DNA from 3 places in the Pseudoalteromonas sp. L21 genome. Region 1 is predicted to be linked to each of the others. Evidence: predicted binding sites of a transcription regulator. Region 1 holds the regulator's gene; each other region holds the start of a gene.
What was found. The regulator LexA, encoded in region 1, represses DNA repair genes until DNA is damaged. The targets are predictions, from matches to a motif close to TACTGTATNNNNATACAGTA.
Positions count from the first base shown of each region.

Region 1 (10,724 bases):
AACCGCGTATATGCCCCAAGCCCCACCACTAAAACAGATAGAAAACACGTAAATAAGACTAAATATTTATAATTTTTATACATTATTGCCCCTTACCGAGTATTAACTTGAACGTGCGTAGTTGAGTAGTTTTTTTAAATCTTTCAGTAAGCCTTTTTGAATTAACCGATTCTCTTCAGGTTCTTTTTTATAGGGGTAATGCAAAACAACCAGTCCCATATGATCGACTAAATATAAGTCCCCCGCTTGAAGATCTGCGTTTTCTTCTAAATGGCGCCAATTCGCTGCTGTTTTTTGCTGCCGACTTAACACAGCAACATCCACTTTTTGCTGGTTTTTCCCTAACGCAACGTATAAGTTTTCAAGACTCGCAAGCTGCTCTTCACACCTTAATTGGCAATCATCTGGATAGTTAAGTGCAATTGTCCATTGCTTAGGGTCTCCTTGCTGCCAATCAGCGAGTTTTACTTCGGTCTTTAACAGCTCACCATGATTACTAGAGCCACTTGGCAACCACTCAAGCTTTAATGCTGCAAAGGCCAGAATAAGGGGCACAAAACAACACAGAGCAAACAAACTAAGTGGATTTATTTTCATGATGTCTCCTTCTCATCGCAAAATACGCAATAACAGCACAGGCCAAGCCAATTAGCAGCCATTGCACTGCATAGGCGTAATGTTTATCAGGACCCATCACAACACTTTTGTAATGGGGGGTTGCTAAGCCGCCTGCTTCTTTACGATAACCAATAAAGGCGTGTAACGGCTGCTCTAGTTGACGACTAAAGATGGCTAAATCGACTCCCTGAATACGTTTGGGCCAGCCACTTTCTGCACCAATGTCATCCGCTAAAGTAAAGCCTTGCAGCTGGCCTTGTTTTATTTGAACTGTCGCTGTAATGAGCGCACTGCTAGGCCAAGCCACTGATGGCAATTGATTACGATTAGCAGGGGCTTTGAGCCAACCAAAATTAACAATTAAAGGGGCTGTCTCTCCTTTGATGCTTACAGCTGCAAGTAAGTCATAACCTACTTGCCCTTGATATATTTGATTATCAAGTAGCCAGTAATGTTGTTTATTAACCACCCCAGAGACTTTGACCTGTAAGCCCGTTTTGTTAACACCATCGGGTAAGCTTTGCAGTGCTTGCCAATCCATAACACCTTGTTGGCTTGATACAGCGAGCTGACTTAATTGCTGCTGCTTTTGCTCGCCGCGTTGATACTGCCAAACACTTAAACGCAAACAAATCAGCACCGCAAACACCACAACGCAAATTGCGATAATTGAACTAAGCTTTTGTTTACGCCATAAAATTAACTGCATCAAGGAAACCTAAAATGATAAAAATCATCATTGTGTTGTTATTGTTATATATTGTGTTTAACCTTTTTCGAGCACTGTTTGTAATGATGTCAGCAAAACAGACCGCACGACCCATGTCACACTATTTAGGACGCAGAGTACTTTTCTCTGTTGTTGTGTTGGTGATCATTATTGCCGCAATGAAATTGGGCTTTATTCACACCAACCCATCACCTCTTCGTCACGCTACAGCACATACACAAATACAAATAAACACAGCCAAACCACATCAACAAAATGCCAATACCAAGCTGCGGCCTGAAACGCAAAATGCTTTTCACTACTAAAATGACCTTTGAATATACGCAACAGTACGACAAACAGAATGACCGTCCCCAAGGTCACGTGCATACCGTGAAAACCAGTTAATAAAAAGAACGTGTTGCCATATACACCCGCATCTAGGGTTAAACCGAGATCCTGATAAGCATGCATATATTCATATACTTGTAAGCCTAAAAAAACGACACCTAATAACACGGTTAGCGATAAGAATACTTTTAGTGCACCACGCTTATTGTTTTCCATTGCCACATGAGCAAAGTGAATAGTGACCGAGGAGGTAAGTAAAATAAGGGTATTAATTAATGGGAGCCCTTGCCAGCCCATAGCCTGTGTTGTGTCACCACTGGGGGTGGTTAAAAGAGGCCATACGGCTTCAAAGGTTGGCCAAAGTACTTCATTGGTCATGGCATTGTTACCAGCCCCACCCAACCAAGGTACAGAAATCATACGGGCATAAAAAAGTGCACCAAAAAATGCCATAAAAAACATTACTTCAGAAAATATAAACCAGCTCATGCCTTGTCGGAATGAACGGTCCATTTGTGCTGAGTAAAGCCCTTTATGCGACTCTTCAATAACGTTTCTAAACCAGCTAAAAACCATATAAATTAATATCGCAATGCCTAAATACAATACATATTGACCACTGTTGCCTTCGCCACTGACTTGCATCACAGTTAAACCAGCGCCAACAGCAATTAAAAACATCGCAATTGCACCGACAATCGGCCACGGGCTTTCAGCTGGTACATAATATTTTTCGTAATTCTGACTCATTTTGTTTGCTCCTAATTAGCAATTAGCTTGGCGGCTTCATCGTTTTTAGCCACAACCTGCCCGCTAATATCAAACACGGTATAGGACAATGTCAGCTCTTCAACATCATCCGGTAGCTCAGTATCGACATAAAATAGTAAAGTAAACTCGATTTCTTCACCTGCTTTCATAGGCTGTTGATCGAAGCAAAAACAGGCTATTTTGTGTAAGTATTTAGCTGCTTTTCCTGGCGATACCGAGGGGATTGCTTGCATTATTTTGTCTGTGTTGCTGGTATTCTTAGCGCTAAACTTAACTTCACGCATAGCGCCTGGCTGCACAGCGACACTGTACTGCTGGGACTCAACTTTGAATGGTGCACCGCTTTGTGCATGTGTTGTAAAGCTTACATCTACAGAACGCTCAGTATTAACTGTGTCACTCACTACAGCCTTCTCAAGAGAAGGTTTGCCGTTTAAGCCCGTAACATCACAAAACACGTCGTAAAGCGGCACCAATGCAAAGGCAAATGCAAACATACCAAGGCATGCTAGCAGGAGCTTTTTGAGCAAAGGTGCATGATTCATTACTTAATCTCCGGCGGTGTCTCAAAGGTGTGGTAAGGTGCGGGAGAATCAACTTCCCACTCTAACCCCTCTGCACCATCCCATACTTTTGCAGGCGCTTTGTCACCACCTCTGGCACATTTAAATACCACCAGCACGAATAGTAATTGTGAAAGGCCAAACGCAAACCCACCAATACTAATAATGGCGTTAAAGTCTGCAAATTGCAGAGCATAATCAGGGATACGACGTGGCATGCCCGCAAGGCCAACAAAATGCATCGGGAAAAACAGCACATTGACACTAATTAGTGATAACCAGAAATGCCATTTAGCCAAGGTTTCGTTATACATATTGCCAGTCCATTTTGGCAGCCAGTAATAGGCTCCTGCCATAATAGAGAACACTGCGCCTGTAACGAGTACATAGTGGAAGTGAGCGACCACAAAATAAGTATCATGATATTGGAAATCAGCAGGTGTGATCGCAAGCATCAAGCCAGAGAAACCTCCCAAGGTGAACAATACGATAAAAGCAATGGCAAACATCATGGGGATTTCAAAACTAATTGACCCTCGCCACATGGTAGCGACCCAGTTAAACACTTTTACGCCTGTCGGTACCGAAATCAACATCGTGGCGTACATAAAGAACAGCTCACCGGCCACCGGCATGCCTGTGGTGAACATGTGATGTGCCCATACGATAAAGCTAAGCAGCGCAATCGATGAAGTTGCATACACCATAGAGGCATAACCAAATAGCTTTTTACGTGAGAAAGTCGGCACGATAGTAGAGATAATACCGAACGCCGGCAAAATCATGATATACACCTCAGGGTGCCCAAAGAACCAAAAAATATGTTGGAACATCACAGGGTCGCCCCCCCCTGCGGCATCAAAAAAGCTGGTGGCAAAGTATTTATCCGTAAGCACCATGGTCACCGCACCGGCAAGCACAGGCATCACAGCAATCAATAAGAATGCGGTGATCAACCATGTCCAAACAAACAGTGGCAGCTTCATCCATGTCATGCCTGGGGCTCTTAAGTTCACAATGGTCACGATAACGTTAATCGCCCCCATGATTGAGCTAATACCCATGATATGTACAGCAAACACAAAAAGCGCTGTATTATCGTTACTATAAGTAGTCGACAGTGGCGCATAAAAAGTCCAACCGAATGCAGGGCCACCACCAGGCATAAGCAATGAAGCTAACAGGATTAAAAAGGCGAAAGGTAGAATCCAGAAACTCCAGTTATTCATCCTTGGCAAAGCCATATCAGGTGCACCAATCATCATTGGCACCATCCAGTTGGCCAATCCAGTAAAGGCAGGCATAACAGCCCCAAATACCATGATCAAACCATGTACTGTCGTCATTTGATTAAAAAAGTGTGGATCAACAAGTTGCAAACCCGGCTGGAAAAGCTCTGCGCGGATCACCATTGCCATCGCACCACCAATTAGAAACATGGTTAGTGAGAAAATGAGGTATAAACTACCAATATCTTTATGGTTTGTTGTATATAACCAACGCTTGAAACCCTTAGCAGGGTGATGGTCGTGATGCGCATGCTCAGTGGCTTGCTCATTAATAACGTTACTCATTAGTTCGCCTCCGCTGCTGCATCAATTGCTGCTTGAATTTGACTCGGCTGGATAACATCACCCGTATCATTGCCCCAAGCATTTCGTTTATACGTAATGACAGCTGCAAGCTGCTTAATTGAAAGCTGTTTATCGAATGCTTGCATTGCTGTACCAGGCTTGCCATGAAGCACAATATCAATGTGATCTTTAACATCACCTAGTACAATAGGGCTGCCTTTAAGCGCAGGAAATACGCCTGGTAGCCCCATACCTGTTGGCTGATGACATGCTGCACAGCTAGCCATGTAGACTTGCTCACCTAGTGTCATTAACTCTTCTTTCGCAAGTGTTTGATCAAGTAATGCAGCATCCGCTGCTGCCGCATTCGCTTTTTCTTGCTTGGCATCAGCTAACCAAGTTGCAAACTCATCTTCAGGTAATGCTTGAACCACAACAGGCATAAAGCCATGATCTTTACCACACAGCTCAGCACATTGACCCCGGTAAACACCAGGTTCGTTAATTCGTGTCCATGCTTCATTGATAAAGCCCGGATTTGCATCTTTTTTCACCGCAAAATCAGGAACCCACCAAGAGTGAATAACATCGTCAGAAGTCATCAAAAAGCGTACTTTTTTATTGATAGGAAGAACCAGCGGCTTGTCGACTTCAAGTAAGTAATTTGCTGTCTTTTCAGCTTGGTTATCTATTTGATCTTTTGGTGTCGACAAAATCGAGTAATAGGCAATATCTTCACCCATATATTCGTAATGCCATTTCCATTGAGAGCCCGTGACCTTAATGGTGATGTCCGCCTTAGAGGCATCCTCCATGGCGATTAAGGTTTTTGTGGCAGGCACAGCCATGGCAATTAAAATCACAAACGGAATGGCAGTCCAAAGAATTTCAACTTTTGTGCTTTCATGAAATTGGGCAGGCTTTGCCCTTTTTGATTTTCTATGATGTATTAAAGCCCAAAACATCACCGCAAAAACGATGACGCCGATTACACAACAGATAATAAATATCGTCATGTGTAACTCATAAACATTATTACTTATATCAGTTACCCCTTTACGCATATTAAATTGACTATTTGCCAATGCTAACTGCGGTAGAGACACTAATATAAGCCACAAGGCATAACGCATTTTACCCATGTGACAGCTCCTTTAAATGCTATTGCAAGACGCAAAGCGAAAAGGCGTACAGCTAGGTGCCCATTCGTATTTTTATTGTTAAGAGCAAACACGTACCAACACGACAGAAATCTGATACAAGCTCATCGTTTAACACCACAGCACATTATTTTGTGTCTTTTTAGTAAAACGGTGTTAACACAATGTATTAACCAATTAGTTAAAAAATGAACAATAAGCAAGTTTTTAATCTAAGAAATGTTTATTTTGGTGCAAAAATAACAACTATAATCAGAGCGTTATTTGTAAAAAAGGGGAAGAGCAAAAACTCAAAAAGAAAGGAAAACTGCGCTATACATGGACTCCCAGCAACGCTAAGGGGTCACAAATCGATGCTAAATAGGTAAAAAGCGGCGTCGCACCAAATTAAATCAGTTTGACGCACCATTTTGGAAACATCTTACTCAGTACAATACATCAAAACAAAAAACGAGCGTGACTGAGAACACTAAAGTTACTTAAGTATATTAGCGTTACATCCAATCAGCATTACGAATAACGCCAACTGCCAATCCTTCAATATTGAAAGATTCGTGTTCGAGATCAACTTCAATCGGTGCAAACTCGTCATTTTCTGCATGTAGGAGGACTTTTCGACCTGCTTTTTCTAAGCGTTTTACAGTCACATCTTCATCAACACGCGCAACGACAACTTGACCATTTTCAGCCACTTGTGTTCTGTGTACTGCCAGTAAATCACCATCCATAATGCCTATATCTTTCATACTCATGCCATTAACACGTAGTAAAAAATCTGCAGCGGGCTTAAACAAAGATGGATCAACCTGACAATGGCTCTCTACATGTTCCTGCGCTAAAATTGGCTCACCTGCGGCAACACGACCAATTAAAGGGAGTCCTAGTTGTTCTGGCTCATCTTCTTCAACTAACTGAATACCTCGACTCGCACCAGGCTTCATTTTTATCATGCCTTTTTTAGCCAGCGCTTTAAGATGTTCTTCAGCAGCATTGGCACTTTTAAAACCAAGCGTTTGAGCTATTTCGGCACGAGTTGGCGGCATGCCTGTATCTTTAATAAATACTTTAATGAGTTCTAATATTTGCGATTGGCGTTTCGTTAATGGGCGCATACAACTGGTTTTCCATACAGTACATTTAACTGTGAGTATATACAGTTATCTGAAAATCGCAAATTTAAATTAGCCACCTCATTTTGCTACAAAACTAACATTGAACAGCACAGTTATATGCAATAAGGTAGTAGCTTTAATTAGCTTGCTAAGGAAATACCATGAGCATTTGGCATCAGCCAATCACTTTGGAGCAATGCCAGCAATTTGCACAAGGCATTACAGGTGAAGGAACTTTAATGAAAACCATGGGCATTGAAATAACCGAAATTGGTGATGACTACCTAGTTGCCACCATGCCCGCTATACCAGCCCACCATAATCCAATGGGGATGGTACACGGAGGCGCAAATGTTGTGCTAGCTGAGACTGTGGCCAGTTATGCGGCAAATTTTGTTGTTGACTTCGAAAAGTTTTATTGTGTCGGCCAAGAGATAAATGCCAATCACCTCAAAGCATCACGCAAAGGCGTACTTACAGCAATTACACGCCCTATTCATCTAGGGAAAAGAACATCGGTTTGGGAAATTAAAATTAGTAATGCGGCAGGTGAACTGTGCTGCGTATCACGTATGACCGCAGCAGTGGTAGAACGAAGATAGCGAGCTTAGCTCTGAACCGGGTAGATGGTAATTTCGAGCCCTGCGCCAATGGCAGAAATACGTAATAAGGTATCTGCGTGCAGGGCTTGATTAAAACATTTTGGCGAGTCACCTGACTCAAAACCAATATCAAATGTTCGTTTTGAACACGAAAGCCACTGTTTCAATGCATTGCGTGAACATGACTCAATTAATTCGCATAATTGATTAATTGCTTTATCTGGCGTGCTAATGTCAGCTGTTGCTTCAATACGAGCAAGTTGACGATATTCATCTTTGTCATAATGTAAGACCATGGCGTTTTTCTTTAAATCAGCCACCAGTGCACTTATATCGTGTTTTGATTCAAGCTCCAAGTCTACATTTAAAAATTGAATTTCCGACATACCTTCGTTTTACCCTCTATTAATAGCGATTGGAACTTTAACGCAGTTTTGTCTATATACCAAATCTAGAATACAGTTAATGCGACATTATGCCGCATTGGCAGCCTAATTTAAGCTTTTACAATAGCGCCTATACAAAAATAACAAGTGGTTTTCTATGAATAAACGTATGTTCAAATATGCCCGCAAAGTGCATAAATGGTTAGGTTACTTGCTCGCCATACAAATCTTTTTTTGGCTGCTGGGTGGCTTGGTAATGAGCGCCATTCCACTTGAAAAAGTACATGGCAAACACTTAGCTAAACGCAGCCTCAGTAATCCATTTAAAGTACATGATTACATGGCATCAATTGATGCAATAACAACTCAGTTTGAGCAAATTAGTGATATAAAATACAGCCACTTACTCACAAAACCCACTATTGAAATTGCCACTTTAAACGGTACATTTACCTTTGATGGTATAACGGGTGAGGCAATGGCTAGGCCAAGTGAATCTGAGATTATTGAAAATGCTAAAGCACACCTACTCATTAGTGCAAAGACCTCTCAAGTACAGCTTTTAGCAAAAGGACCCAGAGAAATTGCATACAAAGCGAATGTTTGGCAAGTCAGCTTTGATGACTGGCTGACAACCACCCTGTATTTAGATAGCGCTACAGGTAAGGTCATTACAGTACGCAGCACTATTTGGCGTATTTTCGACTTTTTCTGGATGTTGCATATTATGGATTACGACGAGCGCGAGGACTTTAATAACCCCTTACTTATAAGCTTTGCAGCCACCAGCGTACTGTTTTGTCTTTCTGGCATTTTATTATTACTACAAAACCTACGTATAAAACGCCGTAAGTCAATTTCAATTATCAGTAAATAATCCTACCAGCATCGGCACCACTGTTTTGGTGCCTTGCTTATAACTTGTCGAAGTTTGAACTGTCCGAACTGATTATCTCGATAACAATCAAACTCTTTTTCTTTTAGAGCTATCACTCTACAATAGCAAATCCTGTAGTTCACACATGTGATGGATATGCGTTTATTTTTCTCTTTACTATTTTGCCTTGGGGTGTGTTTTACTGCCTCTGCGGAGCAGTTTTCTAGCTTTTCTAGTGCCAAAAAATATCTAATAAAGACCTTACCAAACGACACTAAGAGCCTATATTGTGATTGTGATATAAAACGTGAAGGTAAAAAGTTAGTGCCTGATCCAACGCGATGCGGCTACCTGCCGCGAAATGCTGTCACTCGTTCTGGTAAACAAAATATACGGGCACACCGTATTGAGTGGGAGCATATTGTACCTGCTTGGGAGTTTGGTCATCAACTGCAGTGCTGGCAAGAAGGTGGTAGAAAAAATTGCCGAAAAGTGAGTAAAAAGTTTCGTCAAATGGAAGCTGACATAAATAACTTAGCACCGGCCATCGGTGAAATTAATGCTGATCGCTCTAACTATCGTTTTGGTATGGTAGCCAATAACATCAAACAGTACGGAGCATGTCCTGTTAAAGTTGACTTTAAACAGCGTGTTGTTGAACCGCCAGTTTATGCTCGAAAGCGCATTGCAGATACTTACTTCTATATGCAAAAAACCTATGGACTCGCTATTTCAAACAAACAACAGAAGCTCTTTGAAGCATGGCAAAAACTTGAACCTGCAGACTGACATGATGCGCTGAAAATTTATACACTTATTTACACTATTTAGATCGCTCTTTATTGTCATCGCGTATACTTATTGATACTTTTTCAACAATCGTTTACAGGAAAGTAATCTCATGTTTAAAAGTAACACACTCGCACAGGCGACTTTTTTTCTCTTTTCAAGCCTTTATTTAACGGCTTGCGGTGGGGGTAGTTCGTTAGACTCTGACACAGATACAGTAACTCCACCTCCCGCTAACTCTTCCACTGTTTGGACAGCTGGTACATTTGCGCCATCCAGCGAGTTTAAAGATCAATGCGCCGTCCCTCGCACAGGAAATGATCCATTCAATGAAAATCAGCCTTACCCCGACACTGCTGGTTCTGAGTTTACAGAAAAAATGTGGTTACGCTCATGGAGTGATGAAACATACCTTTGGTACGATGAAATCGAAGACAACAACCCTAATGACTTTAGCTCAGTTGCAGCCTACTACGCTCAACTGAAAACATTTCAAACGACAGACTCAGGCGCTAACAAAGACAACTTTCATTTTAGTCAGCCAACTGAAGATTTTTTCAAAGAGTCGCAATCTGGTGTTGTATCGGGCTACGGAATCAACTGGGCGTTTCTTAGTAACACACCACCTCGAGTACTACGCATCGCCTATTTAGAGGATGGCTCACCTGCCGCCAATGCAGGTTTACAACGCGGTGATACGATTTTATCGGCGGATAATGTAAGTATCAACGACAACACCGAAGCCGGCATTGAAATTTTGAATGAAGTACTGTTCAACCCCACAGCTGGTAGCACCCATAACCTTAAACTACGAAGCAATGATGGTACTGAAAAATCAATCAATGTGGTAGCAGGTAATATTACCCAAACCCCTGTGCAAAATGTGAATACACTGATCACAGAAAATGGCACCAAAGTTGGTTATATGCAGTTTAATAGTCATATAAGCATTGCCCAACCTGAGCTTATTAATGCTGTTAATAAGTTCAAAACCGATATGATCGATGAGCTTGTAATTGACTTTAGATACAACGGTGGTGGCGTATTGGCTCTTTCTGCACAACTTGCTTATATGGTTACAGGCCCTGCCAATAGTAGAGGTTTTGACTATTATCAAACCATTCGAAACGACAAACAACCCAATGATACGCCCTTTCCATTTATTGACTTTGAAATTGATTATTCAACGTTTCAAGCGACTAACAACACACT
Region 1 is NZ_JAKKCV010000008.1:30,406-41,129, reverse strand. It holds gene L3V41_RS18450 (COX15/CtaA family protein) at 1-83, opposite strand, end outside; gene L3V41_RS18445 (transmembrane cytochrome oxidase associated protein) at 103-597, opposite strand; gene L3V41_RS18440 (SURF1 family protein) at 578-1,327, opposite strand; gene L3V41_RS20035 (DUF2909 domain-containing protein) at 1,342-1,653, shown strand; gene L3V41_RS18430 (cytochrome c oxidase subunit 3) at 1,553-2,428, opposite strand; gene L3V41_RS18425 (cytochrome c oxidase assembly protein) at 2,440-2,994, opposite strand; gene ctaD (cytochrome c oxidase subunit I) at 2,994-4,586, opposite strand; gene coxB (cytochrome c oxidase subunit II) at 4,586-5,728, opposite strand; gene lexA (transcriptional repressor LexA) at 6,241-6,858, opposite strand; gene L3V41_RS18405 (hotdog fold thioesterase) at 7,020-7,460, shown strand; gene L3V41_RS18400 (hypothetical protein) at 7,466-7,846, opposite strand; gene L3V41_RS18395 (hypothetical protein) at 8,004-8,723, shown strand; gene L3V41_RS18390 (endonuclease) at 8,880-9,512, shown strand; gene L3V41_RS18385 (S41 family peptidase) at 9,625-10,724, shown strand, end outside.

Region 2 (10,724 bases), on a different contig from region 1:
ACACCACTAATAATTAAGTTTGGATTTTGGTCAGTAATAAAAAATTTCGCTAGCATAATAACTCAATATCGCTGCATATCATTATAGTCTAATACAAATCTACATGAATTTAGAGAAAAACCTACTATGTGAGTACGTAGGTTTGATTTCATTAGCTATATTTAATTAACAGTTGTGTAGTTATAGGTCCTTTATGCGTAGAACTGAGCAGACATTAGTAGAACAAATGCACATAAACGATGTTGAAATTCAGCATCGAATGAGCCTTCTTGGCCTCACCCCGCAGAGCCTAAAGTCTTTGAGTAATTATAAAGCGGTGATTGAGTCATCAATTGAGAATATGGTTAATGAGTTTTACCAAAAACAAACCGAAGTCGACGAAATATCTTTACTGATTGGTGATGCGGATACACTGACTAGGCTAAGAGATGCACAGCGACAATACATTATTGATTTATTTTGTGGACGCTATGAACACGAGTATGTAAATAACCGACTGCGTATTGGTATGGTGCATAAACGGATTGGTGTTGAACCTAAGCTATACCTTTCGGCAGTGTGTACGCTCAAAGAAATAATTTTTGAGGTTTTGCGAACAACAATAATTGATCAAGCTGAGCTTAGTCTAACATTGCAAACAGTTGATAAATTGATTTACTTTGATACCACGCTGGTTTTCGATACTTACATTGATAGCCTTGTCGGTGAAATAGAAAATGCAAAACGTCGTACCGAGGTTTATGCTAAAGGGCTAGAAGAAAAGGTGGCACAGCGCACACAAGAGCTTGAAAAATTAGCGAAATTAGATCCTTTAACCAATTTATATAATCGTAGAGTAATGCAAGAGCTGTTACAGCGAGACCTCGCAAGAGCCAGACGACATAAACTACCTTTAACCATTGTGTATTTTGATTTAGATAACTTTAAAGCAGTAAATGATACTCAAGGCCATCTAAAAGGGGACGAAGTGCTGAAATATATAGGACAATATCTTCATGAAAATATTAGGGAAATCGATATTCCATGCCGCTATGGCGGAGATGAGTTTTGTATGATTTTACCTGACTGTGAAATACAAAATGCAATTATCATTTGCGATAAGCTAATAGCATCATTCGAAGCCCGTTATCCAGAACTTCATTTAAGTTTTGGTTTGGTTGCTGCCCCTCTCGATAGCACGGTTGATGCCGAGGAGCTAATTAATCGTGCAGACAAAAAAATGTATGAAGCAAAAAAACATCAAGGCTCGTTTATCGTTCACTAGCGCGTCATACGTTTTACAAATACCACCACAAACAATGCAAGAGAAAAGCTACCACAAAATGCTTCAATAGCCGCTATAAGTCTTGAAAGGCCAATAGGCGTGATGTCTCCATAGCCTAAGGTGGTAAAGGTAACGACACTAAAATAGATACTATTTAAAAGTGCTGATAAATTTTGTGAAAAGGAGTTATCAAAGTTTAGTTGCAAAACAGTATTGTCATAGCTCACGCCAAATAAAAAATAACAAATAGCACAACAGATTATCAGTGATAAGCTAAAGCGAATCACATTTTCAGGTTTTTCCCCATACCCACATAACATATCAATAAAGCTGGAGGTAATTTGCTTTGTAGAACCTTTGGGGTACTGTGCATGTCTCATGCGAAGTTCTTTATAAGTAAAGTTACCTGCGAGTTCAAAAAGGCCCTGATGTTCCGATGCTTTACGAAGATTTCGATAAATCTCTTCGGATTGTTCAAATAGATCATGTGCTTGACTATGTTGTTTATTTTTTCGCGCTTTAATTGCTTGCGATTCTTGTAATAACTTTTCTCCCAAATCAATATTATCGATGCGGCTATCGTTGAGTTTAACGCCAAGCAAGTTTGTGTCCTTCAAATCACAGTAATGCAGGCTCGCATTATGTAAATTTGCTTTCATGAGTGAGGCATTGGCAATTCTATTATTGAATAAATGTGCACCAGATAGGTTTGCTCGGTAAAAATTGCAGTAGGAGAGATCATAACCTTCTTCATCATCTTGCTTAATTAAGTTAAGCCCAGATAAGTTAGCTCTTTGTAATTGTAAGCCTTGTAATAACCCACCTTTTTTAGCGTAACGCTCCAATTTCTGCGTTAGTTCAAGCCCAGACTTATCAAATTTATTGTCGTGCCAAAAACAAAAGCCAGATCCCATATCAGTTTCTTGGCACTTTTTTCCTGTGGGAGAGGTATAACTACAACAGGGTTTATCAGGCATAAGAATGAAAACTTATTTGTTAGTCATATTTATAGATTAGCAGGTATTTTACAGGGTAAAATGTAATACCAAGATTTTATGCATTGAATTGGTTTATTTTTTGTTGGATTACACATTAAAACGCAGTAAACGTAGGAAAACAGTAGCGATTAAAGTAGCTCAGCAGCAGCTAACAGTCTACGCGCCGCACTTTGTACCACTAGGTGATATAGAGTCCTGGCTCGTGTCTAAAAAAGACTGGGTACAAGCACAAATTGCTAAGCAAGCGTCACAAGCACAAATGCAGCAGTTGCCATTGGAAACGGGCGTAATAAACTTATTTAACCAACCATTAGCAATTAAGCTTAATAAAGGCAGAAGTAGTCACTGGCAACAAAATGAACGCTCAAGTGAGCTGAGCTTATCAGTGTCATCACGTGTAAAGAATACAGAGAGTAAATATTTGTCATTACTGGAAGACTTTTTACATCACAAGCTAGAGAGCTACCTTGAAATGCGTATTCACGACTACTGCTTAAAAATGCAGGAGGCATTGCCAGAGCAGTTAAAAGTGCAACATTATAAACGTCGCTGGGGGAGCTGTAATCAACGTCGAGAGTTAACTTTCAACCTACACTTAGCCTGTGCGCCAACGTGGGTAATCGACTATGTAATTGTTCATGAACTTGCGCATTTAAAATATATGAATCACAGTTCTGTATTTTGGCAGCGTGTGAGTCGTTTTTACCCTGATTATAAAAAAGCAAGTCAGTGGTTAAAAGTAAACGGTAGTCAGTTACGATGGCAATGAGATAATAAAAAATAGATATAAAGAGAAGTCGTTTAGAAAAGTGGTGGAGGGAGCTGGATTCGAACCAGCGAAGGCTGAGCCGTCAGATTTACAGTCTGATCCCTTTGGCCGCTCGGGAACCCCTCCACACTAATTGTTATTGCATTTGGCCCCACTTAACTGAGCGTAGAAAAGTGGTGGAGGGAGCTGGATTCGAACCAGCGAAGGCTGAGCCGTCAGATTTACAGTCTGATCCCTTTGGCCGCTCGGGAACCCCTCCAATGCAACGGCGCTGATAATAGCAAACTGATTATTTAAGTAAAGAAAAAAACTAAAGAAAAATGGATTAATGCCGATAACTGGTTAATCTTGAAACTATTCGGCTAAAGTCTATGCAAATTGATGGTTTGTTACTCAATGAGAGTCAACTTGATAATCGTCTTAATAAAAGTGTTCATGAGCAACGCAGTGGAGAATTTGCTTTACTATTGGCAATGCTCTCTCATGATGTGCTCGACTTTAGTCAGTTTCACCTCCCAAAATCAGAGTTAGCTAACACCCAAATATCTGAGCAAGCGCTACGTAATGAATTAGGGGCGGGACCAAAGCAAGCATTAGCACCAGAGCAATTTGACATGTTAATTGGCGAGCAAAATGCTTTTCGTCTTCTAAGTGGTGGGCTTACAGATATACGTTTACGTCAATGTTTAAACCCAGAGCCACTGACAATTCGTGATGATAAATGCCATGTGCCGTTAAATGTCATTGATAATTGCGAACCTGCGGTTAGAAAGCGTCATTACACTAATAATAGTGTTACAGAGCGACCACAAATGGATGCAGCGGCTTTTTATGATGGCTTAAAAGACGAATCAATTCATCAACCTTTGTACTTAGCGACAGCTTAAACAATTAATTCAATTGTCATAACTTTCTTGTACGCTACAATAGGTAATATAGATAAATTTAAGCGTATTATTAAAAACTACAGCTAATTTTAAATGTGCTTGTTATAATGCGACCTAGTGGCTTTATGCCATGACTATTGAATCAAGTTATTAGGACCATAATGAAAAAAACATTCACGCTTAACCATGAGAAAATCAAATATCCTCGTATGGTTGATGCAGCCAAACACGAAGTAAAAAAATACTTAAAACGTGAACGCAACAAAACACTTCCTGAAGGGGCTGATTATTGGGCGTTTGACTGTAAGTTTGGCGAATCTGCAGAAGATGCTCAGGTTGTGCATGTGGCAGAGATCAACAAATGCATTAGCGATATTGAAGCCAAAGGACTTATGACGTTTTATGTTGAAATCTTAGCGCGTCCTGCACAGCGACAATTACAAGAGTTTGACGAAGAGTAAACGTCAAACGAGCGAATCTAAGAGTGGGCCTTATGGCCCATTTTTATTGCCTAGCTATGGATTAGTATGCGCTGTTTTTTATTACTGCTCGTTATTTGCGGATGCCAAGCCCAAGCAAATACGATTTATGATGAGCTTCCTAGTAGCTTCAATAGCAATGAGCATTATGTTTTTTATTCTCATGGTTACATCGTCGAAGGTGAGCACATTCGTCCACGCCATCCAAAATATGGCACTTATGATTTTCCTGCAATTAAAAAAGCACTAGCAGATCCAGCCTATAATTTAATTGCATACCACCGAAAAAAAGGCACAGCCCCGTTTTTATTTGCTAAAAAGCTAGCGGTTGATGTCGACACCTTATTAAAGGCAGGTGTTCCTGAGTCGCATATTAGTCTAGTTGGTTTTTCACGGGGTGGGGCATTATCGGTACTGGCAGCCAATGAACTTAAACGCACAAATATCAACTTAATAATATTAGCAGGTTGTGCCGGTTTAATTAAAAAGCATCCATCAGTTAGGGCATACGGTAAGGTTTACTCAATCTTTGAACGTTCAGATCAGGTTGGCTCTTGCCAATTTTTAATTGATAGGAGTGAAGCCACTAAGTTCGAAGAAATAAGCATTAATACAGGACTCTCTCATGGCGCATTTTATAAGCCAAAAGATGAGTGGGTGTTACCCGTTAAGAAATGGCTAAAGGATTAACGATGCCTAATATACTTTTTATTTTGATGTTCTGTATTTTTGGGACAAGCTTTACCACTTGGGCTGAACCCTATACTTTACCGCGCACTAATACAGTTTTGCTAAAAGATAAACATACAGAAAACGAATACCCCATTACTATCAAACTGCCACGTAGCTATCAAAAGCAAAACCAGAAACGTTACCCAGTGGTTTATCTGTTAGATGCCAATTACAGTTTACCCATAGCCTCCGGTGCCAGCCGCTTTATGATGAATTCAGGCTCTATTGAAGAGGTAATTCTTGTTGCTGTTGGTTATCAAAAGGGCATATCTGGGCTCGATAGCCGAATTCATGATTACACACCGTTTGTTGATAAGACGTGGAAACGTGCTACAGGGGGCGCAAAGCAACATTTAAATTACTTAAAACAGACTGTTATCCCTTATATTAACGCACATTATCGAACTGGCACGCAAAAGACGCTTGTCGGTAATTCGTTAGGGGGCCTGTTTGCTGCTTATACCTTATTTACCGAGCCGACGCTTTTTTCAAGCTATATACTGGGCAGCCCATCAGTGTGGTTTAAAGAAAACTCAATATTAGCTATGGCTGTAAAACCAGCTACCAACACTACAAAAGTTTACATCGCAGTGGGTGAGCTTGAAGAGAGTGAAGGTGAAAAAATGGTTTCTGGTACTAAACAATTAGTAGATAAAATTAATAAGCAAAGTGGCGAACACGTGATGACAAATTTATTTGTTATTCCACATGCCCACCACGCAACGGCTTTCCCTACAACGGCCAGTCAAGGTTTAGATTGGCTATATAAAAAGTGATTAGCCATGATTTAAATTGCGTGACATTTTTTATATTTTTTGCCACTACCGCAAGGGCATTCATCATTACGGCCAATTTTAATATCTGCAACGGGCGTTATATCACCATCTAGGTAACGCCATAGTCCATTTTCTTTAATAAAACGCGATTTCTCGTGTAACTCACAATACAAGTTTTGGTAAAAGTAATTTGCTTTAAATTCTACAAAACCTTCTTGCTCGTTATATTCAGTATCTAAAACGCTTAGTTTGGTAAAACGACAGCTATTAGCAAAATCTTTGATTTCGCGAACCGAGTTAGCGGCTTGTTGGCTTTGTGCATAGGTACTAAATACATATTTTGCATCTTTTAGCGCGTAAGCACTAAAACGAGAACGCATAAGTTGCTGTGGAGTATCAGCTTGGCTTGCGCCTGTATGAAATGGCTGGCAGCAAAGCTCGTAAGTCAATTCGCTGCCACAAGGACAAAGGGAGTGTGTGAGTGATGTCATAACAACTTACCTAAAACTATAAATTGTTATTTTAACAAGCCTATTGTGGCTGGGGTACTAAATTGTTTAATTGGGCGCTTTTTGTAAAACAATAAAACTTAGCAGATGCCTGCTCAAGGTTTAAATTCATAGCATCTAGTTGGTGGTTGTTTACAATATCTGTCCATGTGATCACAGCAGCAAAGTTACCGTTATGTAATGCTGAGCTAAGTACGTACTCAAGGTTAACTAAATGCTTTTGTCTGATCACAAGTAGTTTGCTGGTATCAATCGAACACGAATCTAATAATGCTTTGCTAGGAACATGATCAGGGGCAATTAATAGTGTCCATGCATTTTGGCTATTGTAATGATGCAATACTTTTAATAGCTCAAAGGTTGCTGATATTTCGTCTTCAATTTGAATTAAATTAACAGACGCTTTGTCGTTATCTTGTTGGTAGCTTTTAACTGTTCTTAATGTAATTGGCTGTAACATAACTTTCACTCACTGGTTGTTTATACAGTATGTGTATACAGTAGTTTATACAGTGTTTTTGCGCAAGTACTTTTTTGCTATTTTTTAACCAATAGTTCAGTTTTATTTTAATTAAAAATATTTAGTTGTTATTAAACAGTTGGTTATGGTTTTGTTTTGAAGGTTGAAAAAGGTGAGAAATTTACCACTAAAGCTATACAGTGTTTTGCACAGTACTGTATGAACTACTAAATTTTGCTTATATACAGGTATTTTGCATAAAAAAGCCGGTATAAAACCGGCCTTTAATCTTTACTATTTTACTACTTATCTAAGTAGGTATTTAAAAACTCAAGGTATGCGTTTGAGGCCTTTATGCGGTTTTCCTTTTTAGTAAAACCATGGCCTTCATCATCAAATAACACATAGTCGACAGGCACACCATTTGCCTTTACAGCGGCAACAAGTTCATCGCTTTCAACTTGTAAAACCCGTGGGTCGTTAGCACCTTGGATCACCATTAATGGTTTAGTGATGTTTTTAGCGTGAAAGAGTGGCGAAATTGCACGGTGACGTTCGCCGTCTGTAGCTGGATCGCCCATTTCATCATACAGCGCCTTTTTAAAACTTTCCCACCATGGTGGAATCGAGTTTAAGGTTCTAACCCAGTTTGTCACACCAAAGATATTGATGCCTACTTTGAATTCTTCAGGTTCGAAGGCAAGTGCTGCAGCGGTCATAAAGCCACCGTAACTCCCTCCCATGATGCCAATTTTGTCTGCATCAACCCAATCTAGGCTTTGCAGGTGCTTTTTACCATAAACGATATCTTGTAAATCGTCAGTGCCATGTTTTTTGTCATCTAAATGGAAGAAGGTTTTACCGTAACCTGAGCTGCCACGATTATTGACTGCAAAAATGGCATAACCATGATTGACTAGATGCTGCTGCATTGCACTATAACCTGTGCGGCTTTGTCCGCCTGGGCCGCCATGCACCCAAACTAAAGCTGGTACTTTGTTATTGCTGTTAGCTTGCTTAGGCTTATATAAAACCCCAGGGATTTCTAAACCATCAAAACTTTTAAAGCGTACAATTGTGCTTTCAACTAAGTCATTTTGATCAATCGCATCACTTAATGTGTTGGTTAACTGTTTCGCTTTCGACTCACCGAGTTGCCACACAAATAAGTTGCTTGGTGAGGTATCTGAATTCAAGTAAAACGCCATGGTTTTTTCATCAGCAGAGAAGTTTACACCACGTAAGTTACCAGCCGGTAATGATGGCATAGCAATGCCTTTACCTGTGGTGGTATCGATTATCGACACCTTAGTGCTCGCGTCAGCATTAACACCACTTACTTGATAACGACCAGATTTAGAGAAGTAAATAAAGCTCACATCCCATTCATCTTTGAGGGCAGGGCTATGCTCGCTAGTCGTTAAATCATAGCGCCAAATTTCTGCAAACTCACCTTTGGCATCGGTTGAGTAATACAGTGATTTACTGTCTCTTGAGAAGGTTTCAGGAGAGTATTTGGCATCGTTGTCATGGCGAGTGATGAGTTCTGGTTTAAGCGTTTTTTTGCGAGTATCAAGAATGAATACATCGCTGTCTTTGTTAGAATTGTTTTTCGATAAAGCAATAAAACGGCCATCAGGGCTGATTGCACCGACATCAAGCCCCATAGTATTTTGATAAACAGGGGTCACTTCATAGCTGTTAGCATCAACGCGGTACAGATCCATAAACTTAGCGTCGCGTTGATTGCTGGTTATAAAGAAGTGCTTACCATCTTCAGTAAAGCCAGCAAACCCTGCTCTAGTTTCTTCACCTGGGGTGAGGTCTTTAACTGTGCCATCGGTTTCACGAACATAGATGTGATAACGCTCGTTACCCCCTGAGTCTTTAGTAAATAATACGCGCTCATCATTAGGAAAATAAGCGACTGCATAAGTACTGTCTTCAAAATCGGTTAAACGGGTTTTCTTGGCGGTTTTAATATCGACTTCGTACAAGCTATAAATACCGCTTTCGTCGCTGCTTATTAGTACTTTGTCGCTCTTCGGTGAAAAACTGCTACCCATAATTGAGGTTGTATCAAAAAAGGTCTCAGCATCATATTGTTTAACTGTTTGGACTTGCTGTTGGTTATTAGTATTAGTTGTTGATTGGTTTGACTGTGAACATCCTGCTATTGCAAGGCTGAGCGCACAAGCAATGGCTGCTAATTGGAAACTCGGTTTCATTGTAATTATTCCTTTTTATTTTTCCGCAATAGAGTCTTACTTGTTCAATTTATAAACGCAAGCCTTCGAGCGTTGATATTTGTTACAAATCATGTAACTAAATGTGGACACTAAGGAAATTGATAGAAGAGAAGGAGGTTACAGTTACAAAAAAACCAGCGCATTATGCGCTGGTTTGGTTTGTTATAACAATTGGAATAATGTTTATTGCTTAAGCAGCATTCGCATTTTTATTGCCTTCGCCACGAGCAACTTTACCAGCAACTAAGTCAGCAGGGTCAAAGTCGTCAACGTTAATAACGTCAAGACGGGCTTTTTCAACTGCGGCTAGTTTGTCGGCTTCTGCTTGGCTTAAAATGCCTGCCTCCAGACCCATTTGCGCTACTTTATCAAGTTGGAAGAAAGGCAGTTTTACACCTTTTTCACGACATACCTTATTAAACAGTGGTTCAACTTCGAGTACGTCTTTAAGCGTTTGCTCTTGACGACCCACAAGGTTAAGCGGCTCGTTTTTAAGGTAAATGTAGTTAGCTAAACGGTTACGAGTTTCGCTTGGTACTTGTAATAAGTGAGCAAGTTTGTGCTCAAGTTTATCAGTAGGCTTACGAACAGGACGACCGAATGGGAATAACATGATTTTTAGCATTGCACGAAGTGGTGCAGATGGCATGTTATTGATTAAGTCAGCAAGTGCACGTTGGCAGTGATAAAGGTGATCTTGGCAGCTCCATTGAACAAGCGCAAAATCTTCTTTTTTACGGCCTTCATCGTTGTAACGTTTAAGTGTTGCAGATACAAGGTATAAGTAGCTTAGTAAGTCACCTAAACGTGCAGAGATACGCTCTTTACGCTTCAATGAACCACCAAATACCGCCATGCTGATATCTGACATTAATGCTAATGACGCACTGAAACGTGACGCAATACGGTAGAATTCAGCTGTTTCGTCTTTGTATGGCGTGCTTGTGAAGCGAGCATTAGTAAAGGCTAACCACTTAGTACGAACTAGGTTCGAAATTGTAAAGCCAATGTGGCCCATTAACGCTTTATCGAATACTGACAATGCTTCTTCACGGTCTTCAATCGCACAAGCACCAAGCTCAGTTAACACGAATGGATGGCAGCGAATCGCACCTTGACCATAAATGATCATGTTACGCGTTAAGATGTTTGCACCTTCTACGGTAATTGCAATTGGCGCACCTTGGTAGCCACGGCCTAAGTAGTTGTTTGGACCAAGCATAATGCCTTTACCACCATGAACATCCATGCCGTGAATCGTTGCTTCACGCATTTGCTCAGTTAAGTGATATTTGATAATCGCAGATACAACCGATGGCTTTTCACCAAGGTCAACAGCACCTGTAGACATGCTTACAGCTGCATCAGAGCTGTACGCGTAACCTGCCAGTTTTGCTAATGACTCTTCAACACCTTCCATTTGACCAATAGGTAAACGGAATTGACGACGAATACGGCTGTAAGAACCTGTTGCAAGCGCAATTGTTTTAATGCCACCTGTTGAGTTAGACGGCAATGTGATTGCACGACCAACAGATAAACATTCAACAAGCATACGCCAGCCTTGACCCGCCATTTTCGGGCCACCAATGATGTAATCA
Region 2 is NZ_JAKKCV010000001.1:93,466-104,189, reverse strand. It holds gene L3V41_RS00495 (PAS domain S-box protein) at 1-56, opposite strand, end outside; gene L3V41_RS00490 (GGDEF domain-containing protein) at 194-1,264, shown strand; gene L3V41_RS00485 (ion channel) at 1,261-2,241, opposite strand; gene L3V41_RS00480 (SprT family zinc-dependent metalloprotease) at 2,330-3,031, shown strand; tRNA gene L3V41_RS00475 (tRNA-Tyr) at 3,073-3,157, opposite strand; tRNA gene L3V41_RS00470 (tRNA-Tyr) at 3,206-3,290, opposite strand; gene L3V41_RS00465 (VC2046/SO_2500 family protein) at 3,403-3,918, shown strand; gene L3V41_RS00460 (DUF6172 family protein) at 4,080-4,379, shown strand; gene L3V41_RS00455 (alpha/beta hydrolase) at 4,446-5,087, shown strand; gene L3V41_RS00450 (alpha/beta hydrolase-fold protein) at 5,090-5,905, shown strand; gene L3V41_RS00445 (YchJ family protein) at 5,917-6,396, opposite strand; gene L3V41_RS00440 (SulA-like leucine-rich domain-containing protein) at 6,437-6,874, opposite strand; gene L3V41_RS00435 (S9 family peptidase) at 7,177-9,102, opposite strand; gene fadE (acyl-CoA dehydrogenase FadE) at 9,314-10,724, opposite strand, start outside.
Region 2: a site for LexA is predicted at 6,898-6,917, ahead of L3V41_RS00440 (SulA-like leucine-rich domain-containing protein). Genes of this name have one in related genera too.

Region 3 (10,724 bases), on a different contig from region 1:
CGTATTTATCAAGTAATTCTTCAACACCTTTAATTTCGTCAAAAGTTAAGAACATAACAATCTGAGACCCTTCACTAATCAGGTTCTCTAAAAGAGATGACTTTACTAACCCTGATGTCATTCCTAATGGAGTATCTATTATATTAGTTGCTTTTACATTGCTAACTTTTGTTAGAGCTAATATAAAAGATAGCGATATGGCTCTCCTAGAAGCTCCATTTAGTTCGGTATCTGGATTTAATGGTTGGTCATTTGGGCCGTATACTTTGATATCAAAGTCTTGGCTTAACTCTGCTCTTCTTATCATCCCCTTAGGGTTCATCCCTGTATCAGCGCCTATCATAGAAAGGAAAATCCGATTCATTTCTATACTAACTTTTTCTAACTCAGTCGTTTTTATTTGCTCAAAAACATTTTCATAAATTGTATTCAAAGCTACTGCCAATCTATGCTTTCCACCAGCAGTGTTCTTTTTATTTAGTTTGCTTGAATATAATTCCGCATCCTTTTTTAGAAGGGTATTGCTTTCCCTTCTTCTAGTTATTTCATCTTGATTGATAGTGATCTCATTATTAACTTCACGTAATTTTTGAGTATAAATTTTTTCTTGGTCACGTAATGAAATTAGTAAATCATCATTAAGCTCATCTATCATTGCTTGCTTTTGAATTAGCGTTTCGGTAGAACTTCTATAAGCGTTATCCGCATTAAAGTAGTTTTGCGTTAATGAGTCATAATTCTCACTCCAAGAACCCTCAGGCAAATAGTCTTGAGATGCGAAGTACAAAGAAGATGCTCTGTTATTAAGTAAATCAACCTCCCGGCAATCTTCTATGATTCCATGAATATAATCTCTTTTTTTTGTTCCTTCCGTTGACTCCTCTCTTAAGTCTGCACCACAAAGGCACTGTTCTCTCTTTAGGATGTCATTTAAAACAGGAATAAATTGCTTAGGAAAATTGTCACGAGCCTTCATTTCTTTTAGTAATTCAATGGCGGGTTGAATCTTATCTTGAATGAGACTAGATGATAGCTTCTTATTATTTAGTAAAGTACATAGCGATTTGATTGAATTTTTTTTAAGTTCTTCAGATGAACGTTGTTGTTGCTGTGCTTTCTTAATATCATTGCTTAATGCAGCTTTATTACCGAGTTTCAACTGTTCTTCAATGCCTTTCCTAAGTCGGGCTAACTCTTCTTCACATTTAGTCTTTTCTACTAAAAAATCTTTTAACTCTTCCTCATTTGACTTAATCCAATCATCGTTACCTTGGATTTTGTCTTCGACATCTAAAAGCTTTTTACTATAATCGCTTTTGTCAACTTTACTAAGTAACCCTCGTTTAACGCTTTTTAATGTAGATATTAGAGACTCTAAATCTTTCATAGACAACAAAGACTCTATAGCTTTTTGAACACGAAGTCTCTTTTCACTTCCTGTTGCGGTGCTTTCAATAAATGTTAGAGCCTTATCTCCATCGGTGAAGTAAATATCTTTTAGATGAGCAGGTAACGCTCTTTCAATAATAGAATCGATATCTGACTGAATAATTGGCTTAAAACCTTCGGATGTATTTTCATACAGCCGAACATCATCATTACTTCTTTTAAAAGTCTTTCGATCCTGAGAAACGAACTCTTTACACTTTCTGATTAACCTATAGACTTTCTCATTTACAATTGTTTTTCCTTGACGAGAAACAGCTTCCTCAGTTTCAAACTCAATTTGAACTTCTATTGGAATTTCGTCTTGCCCTTCTTCAGCAAGAGATAGAGGATATAATTTTTCAGAAATAAACTGTGAACCATACAACCCCCATATTAAACCACTCATAGCAGTAGTTTTACCTGTCCCATTCTCTGCTCTGATAACAGTTAGTTTCTTATGATCATCTGTAGAAAAATTAATGGTCACGTCCCTGAGTAACCGTACATTTTTGAACTTTGCACTAATTAACTTCATTACTACTCCTAAGAATCTGACATAATTGCATTGAAATGTTCAATTTTATCTTGCAGGCTTTTTTTTACCGATGAAGCATCAAATTGTGTTACCTGAATCAAAAAAGCTTGATTAGCTAACTCGATTAATTTTTCTTTATTTAAATCCTGATAATTTTCTGCATTTTTATTTACTTCGTCTTGGACTAAAGTTTCCACCAACTTTCTTGACAAACTCATAATAACTCCTTGATAGCCAATAATTCGTTAGAAATTGAAATAGCTTGATCTAGCGATCTATCTTTCACTGCTAACGACATAAACCACTGCATTCTTTTTAGCTCATTTGAAACTAGTGACTTAAACTCTTTAGTATTTTCTGGAGGAAATACAATGAAGTCATGTATTTCGGCTATTTTCTTACCTGTGTCATCACTTTTCCTTAGTACTCTTCCAAGCCTTTGAACCCAAGTCCGCACAGTTCCACTACTTGCAAGAAAATACGCGGTCTTAATAGGAGGAATATTAAAGCCTTCATCTAGCACTTTTTTTGAAGTGAGTATTTCTATCTCCCCACGTTTATAAGAACTAATAACATCTTGCATAAGATTTTTATTTGAAGTTTCATCACCTGTAATTTGATGAAACAAAAAACCTTCTTCCCTCAAAATATCATTAACAGATATTAATTGTTCTGGGCTTTTATCAGTACAAAAAGCTAATGAATGAATTCGACTTTTAAGCGTAGAGACCTCACTTTTAAAGGCTGAATTTTTGTTCTCTGCCCCTTCAGATATAGCTCTTCTCCGAATTTGTAATTGCTCTACTAATTTTTTGGTTTCCTTATCTTCACTCCACAACAAACTATTAATTTTTTCTGTATACTCTTTCCACAAGTCCGACTCTTCTTGATTTAAATATACTTTATGAGCTGAGTATTTAAACGGTACTAAACAATTACCAATTGCCTCTTCAAGTGAAAACTCGTAAACGACAGGACCAAAATAGTCAAACAACTTTAACGTTCCCTCTGGATCATACTGTCGCTCAGGAGTTGCAGAAAGAGCCAGCCTCAACTCAATAAAGCCCGGAGGGTTATCAACAAAACTAGCACTTCCTAAATTATGAGCTTCATCACCAATTAGCATTATTTTATTTTTATATTTTGAAAGTACACTTTTTACTTCATCAGTTTTTAGTGCGTCATGTGTAAGAACAATTGCACTATGTTGAGGAATCATTTCATGTTCTTTAATAGTTCTTCTGATAACTCTCACTATTCCTTTAGTTCCTATCCCTTCAGTATCTACAGGGCGTAACGAAAAATTTCTAACATCTTCTGCCCACTGCTTAATTAAAGGTTTATTTGGCACAGCAATAACAAGTATTCCTGCTTCTTCCGATTCAAAAGCAATTGACGCGCATACAAGTGAGGTGAGAGTTTTTCCGCCACCTGTAGCGATTTCTAAAGTACCTTTGTATCCTTGCTCTATCCACGCATCTATTGCTTCGCCCTGATGCTTGTAGTCTCCATCTCTGAAATTGAGCCACTCAGGTATAGTTAATCTTTGAGACACAGTTTTATTTTCCAAATGCTTTGTTAATTTATTTAATAAATTAGGAAACTCTTCCTCTGAAACGTCAGTCTTAGTTGACATCAATATTTTTGAAATCGTTTTATCATTCAATTTCAAGGTGTACGAATCGTCTCTTCTACCATCCCAAAATGTATTAAATCTATCTTGATATGAGTCAATAATTGTTTTGTTACTTTTGGATTCCCATTCACGACTAAAAACGAGTTGTTCAAAGTTAGTCATCAATCCTGATTTAGTTGCATTACCTGAACCATGTATCGCAACTTCACCTTCAGTTGTTGAAAACAACCAAATCTTAGCGTGCATCATTCCTTCTTTCATTAAGGCTATACGTATATCTAATCTGTTCTTTTTGATTAGGTAGCCAATGGCTTCTAATGTTGACGTAACTAAAGCTTCTCGTGTTATTTCATCTTTACCGACTAAAAAATCAAATATCGACTCTTCATTTTCATATGCTTTAATTAGAGCCTCTTTATCTTCGTCACTTAAGTTAGGGCTAATAACAAACCTTCCCTTCGCTAAGGGGTTTTTAAATAAAACAGAAAGAGGTTCTGCTAATTCAGAAATGGCTTTTGAAGAAAAATAACCAGATAAGCAATTAAAGTTATTTGAAACCTTGGAAACAGGCAAAAAAAGTTTTTTAACTATGTTTATCTCATTGGGGAAATATACTGGTGGCAATGAATTCAAAACTTGTTCATTCGTTGTCATTAATTACTTTTCCTTTGAACAAACTTTGCTTGTGTTAGTAACATTAAAGCCTCCTGCTAAATGAATTCATTATTTTAATGGTACTCATTGTGTAGTATCCAACTTTATACTTATCACCTTTGTATATCAAATTCATTTTGTATAATAATCATAGAGATATGTTAACTATTTGTTGCTTTTACCTGTCCAAAAAATAAACTGTATATATCAACAGCATTTTTATTCCTTTAACTCTTTATTCTGCGTTGCGTTACATATAAGATTAGCTTCTGGAGATTTTCTCCAGAAGAAGCTTTATGAATGAGGTAACAATAGGAATATGAGAGCGAAGTTTACGGGGCATGATACGTTCCCTCTTAGATATGGATGGCTATATAAAGCTGTTAACCATTTGAATTCAGGTGGAAAATTACAGACAAGTAAAGAAGATGAAACTCAGCAAGCTATTATTCAGCTAGGTGTGGGTAAAAACATGGTGAATGCGATTCGCTATTGGGCGGAGTGTGCTGGACTGCTTGAGAGTAAAAGAAAGCAATCAAATATTGATTATTACACTTCTGAAAATGGTGATTATCTATTTAATGAAACAACAGGCAAAGATCCATATCTAGAGCATTTAGGTTCAATTTGGCTAGTACACTTTTGGCTATGTTTTAATGAAGACGAAATGACATCTTACAGGTATTTTTTTAATATCTTTAACGGTGAATATTTTGAAAAACAAGTTTTGTTGGCTCATATGTCTAACGATTTAGTAAAGCTTACTTCTGGTGATTCATCTTTAAATGATTCTACAATTCAAAAAGATATCGATACATTCCTTAACTCTTATAGTAAAAAACATATAACTAAGACTGGGGATGAAGAACAATTTAACTCTCCTTTAACCGAGCTTTCGCTAATTCAGGAAAGTGGTAAAAATTATTATTTAAGTGACTTAAACAGTAAGTCAGATTTGCCTATAGAAATATTCATTTACGCTCTGCTTAAATTCATTCAGAAAGAATCGAGAATATCTAAAGTTTCAAAAGTTAATTTTAAGTCCTTGCTGCTTGACCCTTTATCTCCCGGAAGAATATTTAGACTTTCTGAACAAGGGCTAGGTGAAAAATTAGATTCGGCACAGGATTATTCAAATGGCAGTATTTCATGGCTAGACACTTCAGGACTTCGACAAGTTTCCGTCGATAGCGAATACCTCAATCAAGAGCAAGTTGTATTAGACAGTTACTACGAAGGAGCAAACAATGTCTAATTTGTTAGTAGACGTGAAACAAAAATATAAAAGCTCTACTCGAATCGATAGTCAATTAGAAGATTGTAAACAATTTATTGATAATTTCATTCTTCACGGCACAGCTATAAACGTTCTTGAAACTATCAGTAGAGACTTTGAGGGTAGTGAGCAACGTGCTTATACGATTACAGGTCCGTATGGTTCTGGTAAATCTACAGTGGCATTATTTTTATCTTTATTATTATCAACTATTAAAGATGAAAGGGATTATGCAGAAGACTCACTAGATAGTGCAGAAGGACTGAAATCAGAATTTCCTAACCGTTTTAAGATTAATAATGGCTGGAAAACGATTAAGCATGTGTGTGCGATGGAATCTCCTGCACATTCAATACTTTACACCCTAGCAACTTCACTAAAGATAAAAATAAAAAAAGACGATATTAGAAATTTTACTGATGTTGAATGCCTTGACCTAATAGAAGAATATTTAAATTCTAAAAAAATAAAAGAAGATGGTGTATTAATTTTATTAGACGAAATGGGTAAAGCACTCGATTTCTGTGCAAGTAATAATAAAGATCTATATATATTCCAACTGCTAGCCGATATCGCACAGCAATCTGACAACAATATAGTCATTGTTGGTTTTTTACACCAGTCGTTTACTGAATACGCTAAAAACAAAGAATCTAAGCTGCAAGAAGACTGGGCAAAAGTCCAAGGCAGATATAGAGATCTTGGTTATAACCCTTCAGTAGACGAGTCGTTATTTTTGTTAGGAGATGCTATAAGTAAGTCTTCAAAACGACTAGACGAAAAGTTATCAAAGCAAAATAAGAACTTAGTTGAAATAGTTAATGATTCGTTCAAAAGCAAGACTAGAAACACCTCAGACTTATATAAAACCCTGCCACTAGATCCTTTAGTTAGTTTACTCTTAGGCCCTATATCTAAGCGTAGATTCTCACAGAATGAGCGTAGTTTATTTGGATTTCTTGCATCACACGAAAAGTATGGATTCAGAGAATTTCTTTCAGAATTTTACGCAGCAGAAAACAAAGAATATCCACTATACACGTTAGATAACCTTTGGAATTACTTGCACCATAATCTCTATCATATAATTGTTACTTCATCAGATAGTAAAGCGTGGTTAGAAAGCTGTGATGCCGTAGATAGAGCCGTAAAGAAAGGTAATGAGTTACATGCTTCAATAGCTAGAGTTGTTGCTTTGCTAACTCTGTTTGGCTTCAATCAACACTTTCATTCAACCAAAGACTTTTTAGAAAACTATTTTGAACAAAAAGGCTTTAAAAAAGCAGTAGTCACTAAGGCGATAAAAGAGCTGGAATCTTGGACAGTAATAATATTCCGTCCTGCACACAACGGCTACTTCATATTTGAAGGCAGTGATATTGACATCAATATGCTAATTAAGCAGCAAAAAGAAAAGTTAGAATCTGGGATAGATTGGACGACAGTATGTGATTTAACTGATGGTGTATTAGCAACCTCGCATTATCACAAAACTGGAGCAATGAGGTGGGCTAACAAATTATTAGTTAACAATGTTGATAATAAGTTACTTTCATCTATCGAATTAACTCCACGACACGGTAAAGTATTCTTAAATTTCGTATTAGCAGTAAGCGATAAGGCTTATAACGAATTAGTGAAAGAAACAGCCACGAATAAATGTGTGGTTATTGGCAAATCATCGACAATTAATAGACTAAAAGATTTATCTATCGAATTAATCGCACTAGAGAAAGCAAAGAAAGAAGAAGCGGCTGTAGTGCGCGATAAGATCGCATTGAAAGAGCTTGATTCTAGGATTATTTCTTTTAAGCAGCAGCTATCTCATGAGTTAGATAGAGCTTTCGCTAATGCTAATTGGTCATACTTAAATAATGAGTTGAAGAAGCAACCAGTATCTTCAATCGCATCTTTTGTAGCAAATGAAGTCTTTAATAAGTCTCCAATAATTATTAATGAGTTAATTAATAAAAATAAACCATCCGGCAGTGCAAACGCTGCACTTAAAAAACTACTTAGGGCTATGTCTGAGGCACCATGCGAACCTTTTTTAGATATGCCAGATAAGACTTTTCCAGCGGAAAAAGGGTTATACTTTTCTGCTATAAATAACGTTGGCCTGCATGTACCAGATCCAGAGCATAAAGGGCAATATAAGTTCGTTATGCCTTCTAATGAACAAAATCGTTTATTAGAACTGTTCGAAATAACTTTAGATTACATAACCGATAAAAATGGAATCGTTAGACTATCTGACATATTTGAACTGTGGCAAAAGGAGCCGTTTGGTATAGCGAAAGGTGTAATTCCAATTTGGCTTTTAGCATTTTTACAAGCTAATACTCATCATTTAGCTTTTTATGATTATAACGGAGTTACAAGCAAACCTACTTTCATCGATGGAGCTGACGAAGAGTTCGCTATGAAGCTATTCCAGCAACCTGAGTTACTAGGTGTTCAGATAGTCAAAATAGATCACTCTACAACTAGCTATTTAAATGAAATATCTTCAGCCATTGGACTAGCAGAAAGGGAGTGTTCACCGCTAATTATTGCACAATCCTTAGTGGCCTTTTATGCTGAGCTATCTCCTTGGACAAGAAATACGCGCTCATTGGATAAAAAACTATTGAAGTTTAAAGACGAAACGAGAGTCGCTTCAGATCCAAATGATTACTTGTTCAATAAATTACCAGCGATATTTGGAAAGAGTACAAAGCTTTCCGATATCAAATCTGAAGATTTTAAGAGTATTATTGAACAGCTCAAAAAAGCTCATGAAAAAGAGCTGTTAAAGTTTGAGAGTCGAATTAAAGAATACATAACTTTTAACCAGCACTTAGTTAAGAACTGTAAAAAAGTTGCCGCTTTCACAACACACCCAAAAGTTGAAACTTTTGCATTGCGATTATCTGAGTTTGCTAGTTCAAATAAATGGGTTTCGTCAATAATTTCATTACTCTCAGGTAAGGCAGAGAGAAATTGGGACGATAGTGCCTTAGCTAAGGCAAATTCTGAATTGATTGAGATAATTGAAAGATTTAAGAAAGATCTATACCTGTCTAATTTTGGTGATATTGATTACAAAAATATTAAGAAAAACTTTAAGCAACAGCTTAAAGATATAGACCAAAAAATAAATCAGCTTGAAATCAAAGAGAAAAAAGCGATTTTGATGACAATGTTAGATGACTTGATGGAAGTATAAGGAAGTACAATGGAAAAAACGCTACATGTATTAGGTCTTTCAGGTGGTAAAGATAGTGCTGCTCTCGCTATGTATATGCGAGATAACTATCCTGATTTAGACATTCAATATTACTTCACTGATACAGGTAAAGAGCTACCCGAAGTTATTGACTTTGTGAACCGCTTAGAGGGTTATGTTGGCAAAATTGTTGACCCATACGAAGAAGTATTTAGTTCTAACCGGGAGAAAAAAGACTTCGATTATCATTTGAGGCAGCATAAGAACTACTTGCCGTCACCTCAGGCCCGCTGGTGTACAATTCAAATGAAATTAGTTCCATTTGAAAAGTGGATTCAGATGAAAATGGAAAAAGAAGGCTACTCAAAAGTAGTTTCTTATGTGGGGATTAGAGCTGATGAGCCAGCTCGTGAAGGCTTTTTAACTAATACTGTTACATCAGAATATCTGACCATTAAAATGCCGTTCAGAGAAGATGGCTTAGAAAGAGATGATATTTTTGAAATATTAAGAAAAGCTGATCTATTAGGCAATGAAGAAGAAGTTGTCGAATATCGTAAGTTATTCGTTGACCCAATGACGGGTGAACCTGTAGAGCCTTCTGAAGAAGTTAAGATGGCTTTAATGAACCAACTTTTGAAAAAACGTTCGATGAATCAAGTTGAGCACTCTCAAGAAATTCAACCAAATTTAACCCCCGAAACTTTATTAAAAATTGTAGAAGCAAAAGATCAAGGAAAACCGGGCTATTATGGCTGGAGGTCTAGAAGTGGTTGCACCTTTTGCTTCTATCAACAAAAGATCGAATGGCTAAGGCTAAAAGAAATCTACCCTCAGGCCTTTGAAGAAGCGAAGTCATACGAAAAAAAAGCCGAAGAAGACAAAGGTGATGGCACATTCTACTGGCTAGGCAAAGGTACTCCTTTATCTACTCTAGAAACTGAAGAACGTAAGATTGAAATCATTGAGAATCATGAATTAAGAGTTAAACGATTAGAGAAAAAGCTGAATAGACGAGCAAACCTACTGCGAGCTAAAGTCAAGATTTCTGATACAGACCGTATGGATGAGATATATGACGAAGTTGAAGGTGGTGGAGCTTGTGTAACCTGTTATAAATAAAAGGACGTAAATAATGCTGGAACGCTCACAAGTCGATTTTCCAATGTGGCGAAAGAAAGTCGATGCAACTTTACTAAAAGACGGTTCAACCCCCATCCCAAAGTGGTTATTTAAATTTTGGGGTATTGAAGATGCATTCGGCAACGTGAGATCTAAAAATGACCAAGAGGCATGCGTTGAAATTACTTTTGATAAAAATACTTATCAAGGTCAGGTCTCGAAAGTAAAACACTCCTCTGGTTTCCAATATAGACTTTATTTCAATGATGCTCTAGTTGAAAAACTAAGAACCACTTTTTTAATGTCATTTATGAGAAGCATTGAAGCAGAGCTTTCAGAATTGAACACTAGAGATATTGAAAAAGAAATATCTTTTTGGGAGTTTTTAGATATTGAGTTTGACATTGATAACAAAAAGTTTTTTTTTAATGCTCATTACCCACTAAAACCTCAGTTTCCAAATTTATTTCAGAGACTTGTGAATTCAGCTCCTTTAAAGCGAATTAGTTCCGAGGTGTTAGATAAAGACTCTCTTAGTATCCATAAACAAGACTGGAGAGTGTGGGATAATTATAAATTTGAAATTGGTGCTCATAACGTAATTTATATGCTTCTAGATGAGGTAAATAAGCTTATCTATGTTGGGGAAGCAACGGATATGGTCAAGCGCTTTAATGCGCATCACAAAGGCACTCATAATTGGACTCATTATAAATATAATGTTTTACCAGATTCCTTATCTGAGTATAGAGTCTCCATAGAAAGAATGTTGATCCGCGATTTAGCATGCTTATTGGATAACGAACAAAGCATTTGTTCAATACAGATATCTGAATATAAATTAACTAACTTGAAAATTGATAAA
Region 3 is NZ_JAKKCV010000005.1:7,187-17,910, forward strand. It holds gene L3V41_RS14505 (AAA family ATPase) at 1-1,963, opposite strand, end outside; gene L3V41_RS14510 (hypothetical protein) at 1,972-2,181, opposite strand; gene L3V41_RS14515 (DEAD/DEAH box helicase family protein) at 2,178-4,253, opposite strand; gene L3V41_RS14520 (DUF4007 family protein) at 4,573-5,508, shown strand; gene L3V41_RS14525 (hypothetical protein) at 5,501-8,737, shown strand; gene L3V41_RS14530 (phosphoadenosine phosphosulfate reductase family protein) at 8,747-9,859, shown strand; gene L3V41_RS14535 (GIY-YIG nuclease family protein) at 9,873-10,724, shown strand, end outside.
Region 3: a site for LexA is predicted at 4,450-4,469, ahead of L3V41_RS14520 (DUF4007 family protein). Genes of this name have one in related genera too.